Regions from separate parts of the Clostridium felsineum DSM 794 genome, predicted to be linked through region 1. Evidence: riboswitches for the same ligand, from Rfam matches in the RefSeq annotation. Region 1 holds a riboswitch; each other region holds the start of a gene.
What was found. A riboswitch is a leader RNA that binds a small molecule or an ion and turns the genes downstream of it on or off. The one in region 1 is predicted to bind thiamine pyrophosphate.
Positions count from the first base shown of each region.

Region 2: linked by a shared signal. The riboswitch ahead of cytX (putative hydroxymethylpyrimidine transporter CytX) and the one ahead of thiT (energy-coupled thiamine transporter ThiT) in region 1 are both predicted to bind thiamine pyrophosphate.
Region 3: linked by a shared signal. The riboswitch ahead of CLFE_RS09775 (TatD family hydrolase) and the one ahead of thiT (energy-coupled thiamine transporter ThiT) in region 1 are both predicted to bind thiamine pyrophosphate.

Region 1 is NZ_CP096980.1:1,027,537-1,031,924, reverse strand. It holds gene folP (dihydropteroate synthase) at 1-697, shown strand, start outside; gene folK (2-amino-4-hydroxy-6-hydroxymethyldihydropteridine diphosphokinase) at 705-1,532, shown strand; TPP riboswitch at 1,642-1,743, shown strand; gene thiT (energy-coupled thiamine transporter ThiT) at 1,843-2,475, shown strand; gene CLFE_RS04935 (nitroreductase family protein) at 2,508-3,317, opposite strand; gene CLFE_RS04930 (winged helix-turn-helix transcriptional regulator) at 3,477-3,812, shown strand; gene CLFE_RS04925 (hypothetical protein) at 3,938-4,388, shown strand, end outside.
Region 2 is NZ_CP096980.1:861,218-865,605, forward strand. It holds gene CLFE_RS04115 (FtsX-like permease family protein) at 1-318, shown strand, start outside; gene CLFE_RS04120 (response regulator transcription factor) at 332-1,003, shown strand; gene CLFE_RS04125 (sensor histidine kinase) at 1,000-2,004, shown strand; TPP riboswitch at 2,142-2,247, shown strand; gene cytX (putative hydroxymethylpyrimidine transporter CytX) at 2,314-3,489, shown strand; gene thiM (hydroxyethylthiazole kinase) at 3,482-4,303, shown strand; gene thiD (bifunctional hydroxymethylpyrimidine kinase/phosphomethylpyrimidine kinase) at 4,330-4,388, shown strand, end outside.
Region 3 is NZ_CP096980.1:2,072,178-2,076,565, reverse strand. It holds gene CLFE_RS09790 (ABC transporter substrate-binding protein) at 1-475, opposite strand, end outside; gene CLFE_RS09785 (ABC transporter permease) at 490-1,242, opposite strand; gene CLFE_RS09780 (MTH1187 family thiamine-binding protein) at 1,214-1,507, opposite strand; gene CLFE_RS09775 (TatD family hydrolase) at 1,526-2,263, opposite strand; TPP riboswitch at 2,315-2,418, opposite strand; gene purD (phosphoribosylamine--glycine ligase) at 2,487-3,737, opposite strand; gene purH (bifunctional phosphoribosylaminoimidazolecarboxamide formyltransferase/IMP cyclohydrolase) at 3,759-4,388, opposite strand, start outside.

The DNA of each region.
Region 1 (4,388 bases):
TAATGCCCTAAAACATGCTGCTAAACTTATAGAAGATGGTGCAGACATAATCGATATTGGTGGTGAATCAACAAGACCAAATCATTCACCTGTTGATAAAAACGAAGAATTAGACAGAGTTATTCCAATAATAGAAGCTTTAGTTCATGAGTTTGATATTCCCCTTTCAATAGATACTTATAAAGGTGAAGTAGCTGAGGCTGCCTTAAAAGCTGGTGCTCATCTTGTTAATGATGTATGGGGTTTTAAAAAGGATTCATATATAGCTAAGGTTGCTGCAAAATATGATGTTCCATGCTGTCTAATGCATAATAGACAAGACTTAAATTATATTGATTTTCTTGAAGATGTCATTAACGATTTAAAAGAAAGCATTAATATAGCACTAGACGCAGGTGTAAAAAAAGAAAATATAATGATAGATCCTGGAATAGGTTTTGCTAAAAGCTTTGAGCAGAATTTATCTTTAATGAATAATTTAGAAAAACTTAAAATTTTAAATTTTCCTATGCTTCTAGGTACTTCTAGAAAATCTATGATAGGTAATATTTTAAATTTGCCACCAAACGAAAGAGTTGAAGGTACAGCTGCAACTTCAGTTATCGGAGTTACTAAAGGCTGTGATTTTATTAGAGTTCATGATGTTCTTGAAAATAAAAGAGCCTGTACTGTAGCAGATGCCATATTAAGGAGATGAGCAAACTTTGGACAAAATAACTATAGAAGATTTTGAAGTATTTGCGTATCATGGTGTGTTGGAAGAAGAAAAAACACTTGGACAAAAATTTTTATTATCCCTATACTTAGATTTAGATTTAAGAAAATCAGGGATATCAAAAGCTTTAAATGATACCGTAAATTACGCTGAACTATTAGATAATATAGAAGAAGAATTTACAAAACAAAGTTTCGATTTAATAGAAACTGCTGCTGAAAAAATAGCAGAGTTTATTTTGCTAAACTACAATTTAGTTAAAGCCGTTAAGGTAATCCTAAAAAAACCTTGGGCTCCTGTAAAAAAACATGTGAAATGTATTTCTGTAGAAATCGAAAGAAGTTGGCATACAGCTTATATAGGTCTTGGTTCTAATATTGGAAATAAAGAAGAAAATTTAAAAGAAGCCCTTGCACTTATAGAAAAAAATTTCCAATGCGTTTTAACTGAAGTTTCTAATTTCTATATAACAAGACCTGTTGGTTATTTAAATCAAGATAATTTTTTAAACTGTGCTGCTGAAATAAAAACCTTAATGTCACCAAACGAACTAGTGGACTTTTTTCTAAGAATTGAAGAAACCTTAAAACGAAAAAGAACAGTACACTGGGGACCACGAACCATTGATTTAGATGTTTTACTTTATGATAATCTAATTACAGATGATCCTCACATAACCTTACCTCATCCTAGAATGACAGAGCGACTTTTTGTTTTAACTCCACTATGTGATATAAATCCTAATTTAGTCCATCCAGTCTTAAATGATAGAATAATAAATATAAAAAATAATTTATCTAAAGTACAAGTACTATAAAACTAAAAGTAAATCTTGAAAATTTAATTTTATCAAGATTTACTTTTTTCCATGTATGTACTATAATAACTACAGGATTCATTAATATCCAATAAATTTTATAAATAAAAACGTGTGCTAGGGGTGCCCTTGGGCTGAGAAACAATTATACCATGTTAACCCTTAACCTGATCTGGATAATACCAGCGTAGGGAAGCAATGTAAATTCAGAATTATTTACTGTAATTTATAGTTGAACTTTTCTACTATTAATTACAGTTTTTTATTTTTTGGGTAACTTTAAGCACATATTAATCTTGGAGGTCTTATTATGGACAATTTTTCATTTTCAAAAAGTATTAAAACAATATCACAAAGTCCATCCGCTATTGCTGCACTTATAGGAGTTTTAATTATAATAATTGTTCTATTGAGAATTAGAAAAATCAAATTCTCTACAAAATTAATAACTCAAATAGGTGTTGTACTTGCCCTTGCGACAGTTCTAAGCTTCTTTAAAATATATAAACTTCCACAAGGAGGAAACATTACCTTAGGAAGTATGGTGCCAATACTACTAATCGCTTTTTTTTATGGTCCTGAAGTTGGATTTTTAACTGGATTTTTATTTGGAATAATTGATCTTATGATCGACCCATATATACTCCACCCAGTTCAAGTACTCTTTGATTACCCTCTCCCTTATATGGCACTTGGGTTTGCTGGTTATTTTAAAAACAAAAGACTAATTGGAACAATTGCTGCTGTATTTATAAGGCTTTTATTTCATGTTGTTTCTGGTGTTGTTTTCTTCGCTAGTAGTGCACCAAAAGGCCAATCTCCACTTATTTATTCTATAATATATAATGCTTCATTTTTATCTATCGACTGTGTAATTTGTCTTGTGATTATAGCTATAATTCCCTTTAAACGTTTATATAAAATTGCCAATTTAAATATTTAGAATAAGGTGCTTTTAATTTTCAGCACCTTATTTTAAACATAGCTTACTTCTAATGGATTTCTATCCACTACCCTCTTATATTTATATTTGGGATAGCCTACCATTACAGCTCCTGTTATTACACTATCTTCTGAAATATTAAATAACTCCATAAGAGGCTCATATTTATCAAATACACACATTTCAAAAAGACCCGCAAAGCAACTTCCTAAGCCTAAAGTAGTTGCAAATAACTCCATATAAGAAAAAGAAAAAATAGTATTTTCTCGCCCATTTTTGAATCCTTTAGGCGCAGTTGCTAAAACTAATGTAGGAGCATTTCTTAGTATTTTATCTATTCCTTGTTCCCTATAATCCTTAATATGTTTAGGAAAGCTCCAGTGCATAGTAGGTGTATCTATTTTATCTTCCATCCAGTTTATAACAACTTCAGTAGCTTTTTTAAGTATTTTTTTATCTGTAACTATAACGTATGATATATTCTGACTATTACTTGCTGTGGGAGCAAAATGAGCAATATTAATTAACTTCATTAACTTTTCTTTCTCTACAGGAATATTTTTATAGCATCTAATTGATCTACGTGATCTTAAAAACATTTCGGCTTTGTTTTCGTCTATTACAGGAAATTGTTTTAATTCTTGCTGCCTTAAAAGAGGTGTTCTAACATTATCAATAGCTTTATTAGGACATACTGCCACACATTGTCCACATCCTATACAGTTTGTTCCTTCTAATTCTTCCGGTCCTTCTTCTCCCATACCTAAAACTATTGATGGACATACCTCTATACAAATTCCACACTTTTTACATTTTGACTTTTGTAACTTAATAAGTTCCATTATACTTCATCCTCTCTTGTATACTCATATACTTGCTTGTATAAACAAATTGCTTACGTTATAATAGTAGGCATTAATTGCTAATTTAACAAGTACGCACATTAAAGTGCTATAGTACCCATTTGTATACTACATAATTTAAATTTCAGGAGGATAATAATGATTAAATATAATAATATAGAATATAATTGTTCTATGGAACTTACCATGGAAATCATAGGTGGAAAATGGAAGACTCTTATTCTTTGGTACTTGGGAAAAGAAACTTTAAGATTTGGTCAGTTAAAAAAGAAATTACCTAAAATCACCCATAAAATGCTTACTCAACAACTTAGAGCTTTAGAAGAAACCGGACTAATACATAGATCTGTTTATCCATCTGTACCACCTAAGGTTGAATATTCTCTTACTAATTCTGGACAAAGTCTTCTTCCTGTTTTAAAGGGTCTTTGCACATGGGCTCTTAACTATGTTGAAAACAATCCAAAAATTTAATAATATACTCTAGATGTTTTATCAATTTTTTATACCTACTACAGCTTTTCTTTATAAAATTGTTATGGAGAGTTAAGAAATAAAATATATAATAATTCCTATATTCACTTTAGGAGGATTTTTAAATGAACATAAAAAAAATAGTTGCGCTTTTCATAACCTCAACTTTATCCTTATCCTTGTTGGTTGGATGTGGAAGTAATAATGCTACCCAAAACTCAAATAACACAACTACAAAAAAAGTAGATACCACTCAAATTAAAGCACAATATCAATCAAAGCTTAAAGAACTTGTTACTAAAAGCACTATAACTCAAGCTCAATCTGATAAAATCTTAACTACTTTAACTAACCATATTGGAAAGGGACATAGAAGAGCTGGCAATAAATCTAACGATAGTGGTGCAAATAAGCCTAATAACTCTGGTGATAATGTCCAAAATAATAATAAAAACAACAATAGACAAAATTTCAATCCACTAAATAGCTTAGTTCAAAATGGAATAATAACGCAAGATCAAGCAAATACAGTATGGCAGACTTTACGTGGAAGTTTTAATCTAGAGAAGAATACTA
Region 2 (4,388 bases), 170 kb from region 1:
CAGCTTATGGAAGCACGTGATGATATAGGAAGATATGAAATTTTAAGAAAAATCGGAATGTCAAAAAAAGAGGTATTAAAATCAGTAAGAAGGCAGATTGCTGTTGTGTTTTTTCTACCTTTTATGGTAGCTGTGATTCATATGATGGTCATGCTAAAAACATATCAGAATATGATGTATACTTTGACTACAGATTCTCCAATACTTGTATATGCACTTCTGGTTGTGGTAATATATTTTATAATTTATAGTATTTTTTATCTGTTTTCAGTAAAAGGATATATGAAAACAATATGGAGTAATAACGCTGTTTCGTAATGGAGGGAATAGTATGTATAAGATTATGGTAGTAGAGGATGATCCTAATATTAGTGAAATAATATGCGAAAATATTGAAAAACAGGGGTTTCAATGTCTTAGAATTGTGGAATTTAAAAAGATAATAGATGAATTTATTACTTTCAAACCAGAACTTATTTTAATGGATATTAATTTACCTGGAAATGATGGATTCTGTTGGTGTGAGAAAATAAGGGAAATTTCAAAAGCACCCATTATTTTTGTATCTGCAAGAGATTCGGAAACAGATATTGTTCTTGGTACTAATATGGGCGGAGATGATTATCTTATAAAACCGTTTTCTATTGAAGTTTTATTAGCAAAGGTAAAAGGAATGCTCAGAAGAACATATTCTTATAATGAAGTTGATAGCAATATTTTATCATTTGGAGAATTGATTTTTAATGCTGATAATGGAATGATTTCACGTAGAAATATAAGAGATGAACTTACACATAATGAAATGGGAATTCTTAAAATATTACTAAAAAATCAGGGAAAAATAGTAAGTAGAGAAAGAATAATGAGAACGCTTTGGAGTGATGAGAAATTTATTGATGACAATACACTAACCGTAAATATCACAAGACTTCGTAAGAAATTAAATGATATTGGATGCAAAAATATGATTAAGACCATTCGAAATGAAGGATATATCATATGAAAGTGTCAGATTATTTAAAAGAAAAAATTGAACTTTTTATTTTAGCTTTATTATTTGTGGTATTTCCAGGTATGATAATTGCACTTTCGGAAAACTGTGCATTTTTTAAAACGAATGGTTTTTATTCTATAGTAGTGGTATTTTTTATTTTTGTTATATATATAATTGTGGATTATATAAGATTAAATAGATATTGTAAAAAACTTTCGGAATTGATTGGAAATGAAGATTTGGATTTTATTGTTTCATTGCCAAAGCCAACATCGTATGAACGAAAATTATATACGAAGTTGATGATGCAGTTGAAGAGAAATGCTGAAAGGAAAATGGACATATTTGAAGAAAGGAAGATTGAAGATATTGAATTTATTGAGACTTGGGTTCATGAAGTAAAAACACCTATTGCAGCAACTAAATTAATAATTGAAAATAGCTTAGACAATCCAACAGAAAAGGTGCTGTATAATATTTCAGATGAAATTATTAAAATTGAAGATATGATTCAGAAAACAATTTGCTATAGTCAGCTAAATGATTTTTCAAAGGACTGTCAAATCAGCAATGTGAATTTACAAGGGATTGTAAATAAATGTCTAAAAACTGAATATTCGAATATTAATAATAAATACATTAATTTAGACATTAAAAATTTGAATTTTGAAGTAAATAGTGATGAAAAATGGCTATGTTTTATTGTAAAACAAGTTTTAGATAATGCTGTAAAATACTCTTATGAAAATGGAGTTATACATATTTATGGAGAGAATAATTTTCGTAATCAGAAATTGTTTGTTGAGGACACAGGAATTGGAATTGAAGAGGAAGACATGAGGCGAGTTTTTCAAAAGGGATACACTGGATTGAATGGGCGAAAGAAATCTGTATCAACAGGAGTAGGATTATATTTGAGTTATAAACTGGCAAAGAAGTTAGGACATGATATTCGTATAACATCTGCTTCAAAGCACGGCACAAAGGTGAAAATAATAATTCAAGAATAAATAATAATTTAAATTTAAACTTTAGATAATATTTGTTAAGAGTATTAATTTGCCGGAAGATTCTTTACTACAATTTTAATGACTATTTTTGTAGAATGATTTAATAAGAAGTGGTATAATTTATTTTGATTAAAAATTAAATAAAGTAGGGGAGCTTGTGTTCAGGCTGAGAGGAAGTATAAAGCTTCGACCCTTATACCTGATTTGGATAATGCCAACGTAGGAAATTGTATGTTTGATTTATTGCGGAGAGTGCCAGAAAAGGTTATTCTCCGCTTTTATTTTTTACTTAAAAAGGATGATAGGCTTATGGAAGACAAAAAAACATCAGTATTTTCAAATGGACTTATTTGGTTTGGAGCAGCAATATCGATAGCAGAAATTTTGACAGGAACATTAATTGCACCTATAGGATTAAAAAAGGGAATAATGGCTATAATTATCGGCCATTTAGTTGGATGTATATTATTGTACTTTGCAGGTCTAATTGGTGGAATAACAGGAAAAAGTTCAATGGAGACAGTAAAAAATTCATTTGGACAAAGAGGATCATTATTTTTTTCTATAATTAATATTCTACAACTAATTGGATGGACAGCAGTAATGATATTAAGTGGTGCTAATGCTGCAAATTCTACACTTAATGTAGGTGGAAAATTAATGTGGATTATAGTAATAGGATTTTTAATTATTATATGGATATTAGTTGGAGTTAAAAATTTAAGCAAATTAAATACAATTGCTATGGCAGCTTTGTTTATTACAACAATAGCTTTAAGTACTGTTATATTCAAAGATGTTAGAAAACCTGTATATGTAGGAAATATTAGCTTTTCAGGTGCTATGGAGTTAGCAATAGCTATGCCACTTTCATGGTTACCGCTTATATCAGACTATACAAGAATTGCAGAAAAACCTAAAAAAGCAACAGCGGTTAGTGTAATAGTTTATTTTTTCACTAGCTCTTGGATGTATATTATAGGACTTGGTGCTACAGTTTTCACTGGGAAAAGTGATATTTCCAAAATCATACTAAGTGTTGGTGGTGGAAGTATTGCTCTTATAATAATTATATTCTCCACGGTTACTACTACATTTTTGGATGCATATTCAGCAGGAGTAAGTGCGGAAAGTGTTATAAAAGGTGTAAAAGGTAAACATATAGCAATAGGAAGTTGTATTTTAGGTATGATACTTTCATATTTTACACCCATTGAACAATATGAGAATTTTTTATATTTTATTAGTTCGGTGTTTGCCCCAATGATTTCTATTCTTATAGTAGATTTCTTTATTATAAAAAAAGAATATCATAATGATAAATATAATATGTCAAATTTAATTATTTGGGTTATTGGTTTTGTTATTTATCGTTTCTTTATTAGTGTTGATACACCAATCGGTAGTACTATACCAGCAATGACAATAACGGCGATATTATGTTGCTTTAAAAATATAATGTTTGGAGGAAATAGAGATGTTTAAAGAAAGATTACAAAAAGTAAGGAATCTTAATCCATTAATACACAACATAACAAATTACGTTACAGCAAATGATTGTGCTAACATTCTTCTTGCCTGTGGAGCCTCGCCTATTATGGCAGATGATATAGAAGAAGTGGAGGAGATTACATCTATATGCAGTGGGCTTAATATTAACATAGGAACACTTAATCAGAGAACTATACCAGCAATGATTAAGGCAGGGAAAAAAGCAAATAAACTCGGGCATCCGGTTATACTTGATCCTGTGGGGGTAGGAGCTTGTAAACTTAGATGTGATACAACTCTAAAATTAATTGAAGAAGTTAAGTTTACCGCTATTCGTGGAAATATTTCAGAAATAAAAGTATTAGCTTTAGGTAAAGGTTCAACTAAAGGAGTTGATGCAGATATTGAAGATAAAATAAGTGATAGTAACCTTCATACGGCCATTAAATTTGCTAAAGAATTCTCTGAAAAAGTAGGAGCAGTAATTGCAATTACAGGACCAATAGATATTGTAGCAGATAAAAATAAAGCTTATGTAATTAGAAATGGTAATGTTAGTATGAGTAAAATTACAGGTACAGGATGTATGCTTACAGCAATGACATCGGCTTATATTAGTGCAAATAAAGATAATTTTTTAGAAGCAGTAGCAGCATCAATATCTGCCATGGGGCTTTGTGGAGAACTAGCACATAGTAGGCTTAAGGAAAGAGATGGAAACGTAACTTATAGAAATTATATAATAGACGAAGTATTTAATTTAACAGGAGATAAGCTAGAAAAGGGTGCAAAATATAAGGAATATTAAATTTGCAGAGGAGATGGAGTAAAATGATAAAAAAAGTTTTAACTATTGCAGGATCAGATTGTAGTGGAGGCGCAGGAATTCAAGC
Region 3 (4,388 bases), 1.0 Mb from region 1:
TCTCCATTATAGCCTTTATGACTGCTTCCTCTGAAGGTGAACCCCAGCCACCATAAACTTTTCCTTCTGCATCCTTAATAGATTTAATATTTTTACTTTTAGGTGCTGCAAATCCAGAGGTATTGTGCTGTAAAACTGCTGCAATTGCCTTAATAGGAAGTGGCGTTTTACTTGTTAAAGCATAAGTTACATCTTCCTGATAGCTTACACCAAAATCTCCTTTATTAGTAGCAATTAGATTAGTAACACTGCCACTTGAAGGCTGTTGAATTTTTACATCTAAACCCTCTTCTTTATAGTAACCTTTATCTAAAGCTACATACATTCCAGTATGATTTGTATTCGGTGTCCAATCTAGTATTACAGTCGTTTTATCTAATTTAGTACTTGAACTGCTACTAGATGCACACCCTGTAATAGCAATTGCTGTCATAACAACTGCAGATATTAATGATAATATTCTTTTCTTTTTCACTTTAATCGCTCTCCTTATTTCCAATGAATTATCTTCTTTTGGATAAAATCTACAATATAAATTAACACTATACTTATAACCACAATGACGACAATTGCTGCAAAAACCTTGTCTAGCGCATAGGCATTTTTTGCTCTTACCATATAAACACCTATGCCTCCATCTCCACCTAACCATTCACCTATAACTGCTGCCATAATCATATAGGTACATGCTATTTTAATTCCAGAAAATAAATTTACCATAGCGGATGGAAGCTTTAAATGATAGAAAATTTGAAGTTTAGATGCTTTCATACTTTTAAATAGATTTATATAGTCTTTATCAATTTTTTCAAAACCATCCACAAGACTTATTGCTATAGGAAAAAAACAAGTTATTACAACCACTATTATCTTAGGCAGCGGACCAAAGCCAAACCATATTATAAAAAGTGGTGCAATTGCTATGGTTGGTATAGTTTGTGAGATAACAACTATAGGATAAATGGCCTTTCTAATAACCTTAAAACTATCCATTATTATAGCAAGTATAAAAGCAAAAATTATAGAAATAAGAAATCCCACAAGTGCTTCATAAATTGTAACTTTCGTGTTGTCAATTATCACATTGAACTCACTAATTAATGTTAGGTATATATCCTTAGGTGATGGAATTATATACCCTGGTATTTTTCTAAAATCCACTATAAACTGCCACATTGCTATTACAATTATTATAGCGGCTACTGGATATAATTTATTCTTTATATTTTCCCACTTTTTCATTCATAGTCACGCCTTCAGCCTTATAATCTATTTTTACAACAGATGCAACTCTCTCTGAGCCTTCCTTAATGCATATTTCCTGAGCCTTTTTTACTATTTCCATGAGTGTATCTAAATCACCTTCCATAGTAGTTTCCATAGGTCCAACTATATACTTTACACCTGAAGCTTTTATGTATTCTATTACCTTATCAACTACCTCATATAGTCTTTTTTCCTCAACAACTGGAAGTACCTGCAAGCTTACATTTACAACTGGTTTCATAATACAAATCCTTCTTTCTTAAATTAATGATTTAAAATTATTCAATATGCTTTTTTCAACTTCACCTTCTTTAACCTTTTTTATTTTAGCTATTTCCTTTACTATGTCTTTAATTACACTTGGATAACCATATCTTCCATTGACCCACTGAAGAGAAGTTGGTCCATCTGTTTCTGTTAGTATTTTATCAAGAGGAAGGAATTGAACAATTTCCTTAGAAAGCTTAGAATATTCAATATCAACACTTATAGTAAAATAGCAGCCATATTCTAAAAGCTTTCTTAAAGTGTCTTTATCACCGCTGTACCAGTGAATTATAGGTGTTTTAAGCTTATACTTTTTTATATAATTATATATTTCTCCTTCTGCACCCTTTGTATGTATATTAGTTATTTTATTGTATCTTCTGGCTTGCTCTAAGAAATATATAAAAACTTTTTTCATATAAGGATATTTTTCCTTTTCCTTAACCCATACATAATCAAGCCCTATTTCTCCTATTATTCTGCTCTCCTTTATATATTCATGAAATTTATCAAGTTTTTTATAATTTTCATGAGCTTTAGAAGGATGAATACCAAAGCAAGGAATAATATTTTTATTTTTCACGGCTAGTTTTTTCGTAAATTCATAACTTTTACAATCCATGGAACATCCAAGTGTAAGTATTTCTTCATTTCTTATAATGCCTAATGCCTTGTCTAGTTTTTCTTTACTCTCAAAAAAGTCCAAATGATTATGTGCATCTACAAACATTTTTTTCTCCCTAATAAAAAAATAAAAGCACTATAAACATAGTGCTTTAAGTTAACGTTATAAAAGCTTTCCTTCGTCAGAATTAACCGAATCAGGTTCAAAGGGTTAAAGTTTTTATAACTTCTCTCAGCCAAAAGGCACCCCTAGCACTAATTTACATATTAAATTTTGTCAGCATCTTTATGCTACCACTTATTTTTTCAAATGTAAATAGCTATATTCCCTATTTTGCTCTTCCAATATCTTTTCTATAGTAAATTCCGTCAAATTTAATTTTTTCTATATCCCTATAAGCTCTTTCTATAGCTTCGTCTAAAGTAGTTCCTTTAGCAGTTGCGCACAAAACTCTTCCCCCTGAGGTTTTATACACTCCATCCTCTAACTTAACACCTGCACAAAATACTTTATCCCCTGCATCATCTATTCCACTTATTTCATAACCCGTATTATATTTTTTAGGATATCCCTTTGAAGAAGCAACTACACAGCAAGCATTTCCTTCATGCCACTTTAAATCAAAATCACTAAGTTTTTTGTCTATTGCAGCATTTATTAAATCAACAAAATCACTTTTCATTAAGTATAAAACTACTTGTGTTTCTGGATCTCCAAGTCTAACATTGTATTCAAGAAGATATACTCCTTTTTTTGTTATCATAAGTCCAAAGAAAATTATTCCAACAAAATCCATTCTTTCTTCTTGAATACCTACCAAAGTAGGCTTTAAAATTTCTTCATTAAAACTTTTAAGTACAGCTTCTGTGCAGTAGGGATTTGGAGAAATAGCTCCCATTCCACCTGTATTGGGTCCTTTATTGTCATCAAAAATTTGTTTATGATCCTTTGAAGACACAAAAGGAATTATAGTTTTTCCATCTGTAATTGATAGAATTGAAGCCTCTACACCTTCTAAGTATTCTTCAATTACAACTTTTTTTCCAGAACCTTTGAAAACATCTTCAACCATAAAGGATTTAATAGTTTCTTCTGCTAAAGTGTAATCCTCACAAATTACAACTCCCTTGCCTGCTGCCAAACCATCTGCCTTTATAACTATAGGATATGAACAGCTTTTTAAATAGGAAAGAGATTTACTAGCATCTTCAAAGACTGCATATTCAGCTGTTTTAACATTGTATTTTTTCATAAAGTCCTTAGAAAAAGACTTACTTCCTTCAAGCTTAGCTCCTAAACTACCTGGTCCAAATATTTTAAGTCCTGCCTTTTTAAATTCATCAACTATTCCCTCAACAAGAGGAGCTTCAGGTCCGACTACCGTTAAATCTATATTATTTTCCTTTGCAAACTTTATAAGTTCTTCTGTTTTTTCTAAGTTTACATTTTCACATTTATTTTCTTTTGCACTTCCGCCATTTCCCGGTGCACAATATATTTTTTCAACAGTGCTATTTTGTGCCATTTTCCATGCCATAGCATGTTCACGTCCTCCTGAACCTATAAGCAAAATCTTCATACATTAACCTCCAAATATAAACTAGTGCTTAAAATGTCTTGTTCCTGTCATAACCATTGAAATTCCGTATTTGTTGCAGCCATCAATGGATTCCTTATCTCTTATAGATCCACCTGGTTGAATTATAGCTTTAATTCCATTTTTATGTGCTTCTTCTACTATATCACCAAATGGGAAGAAAGCATCTGATGCAAGAACAGTAGCACCACTTCCTCTTTCCATTGCATCTTTAGCTGGCCAAATTCTATTAACCTGACCTCCACCAATTCCAACAGCTGCACCATTTTTTACAACAACAATAGCATTGGATTTTACATACTTTACTACTTTCATTCCAAAAATCATATCTCTCATTTCATCATCCGTTGGCTTCTTATCTGTAACTACTTCTATTTTTTCAGTAAGTTTATCATCTGCACTTTGAACAAGCATTGCGCCATCAACCTTTGCAAGTTCAAAATTATCAGAAGGCTTTTTATTAGCTTTTATAACTCTTAAATTTTTCTTGGACTTTAGTACCTCTAGTGCATCACTTGTAAAATCAGGAGCTATAACTATTTCCAAAAATATTTTAACCATTTCTTCTGCAGCAGCCTTATCTACTGTCTTATTTAAGGCAACAATTCCACCAAAAATTGAAGTATCATCACA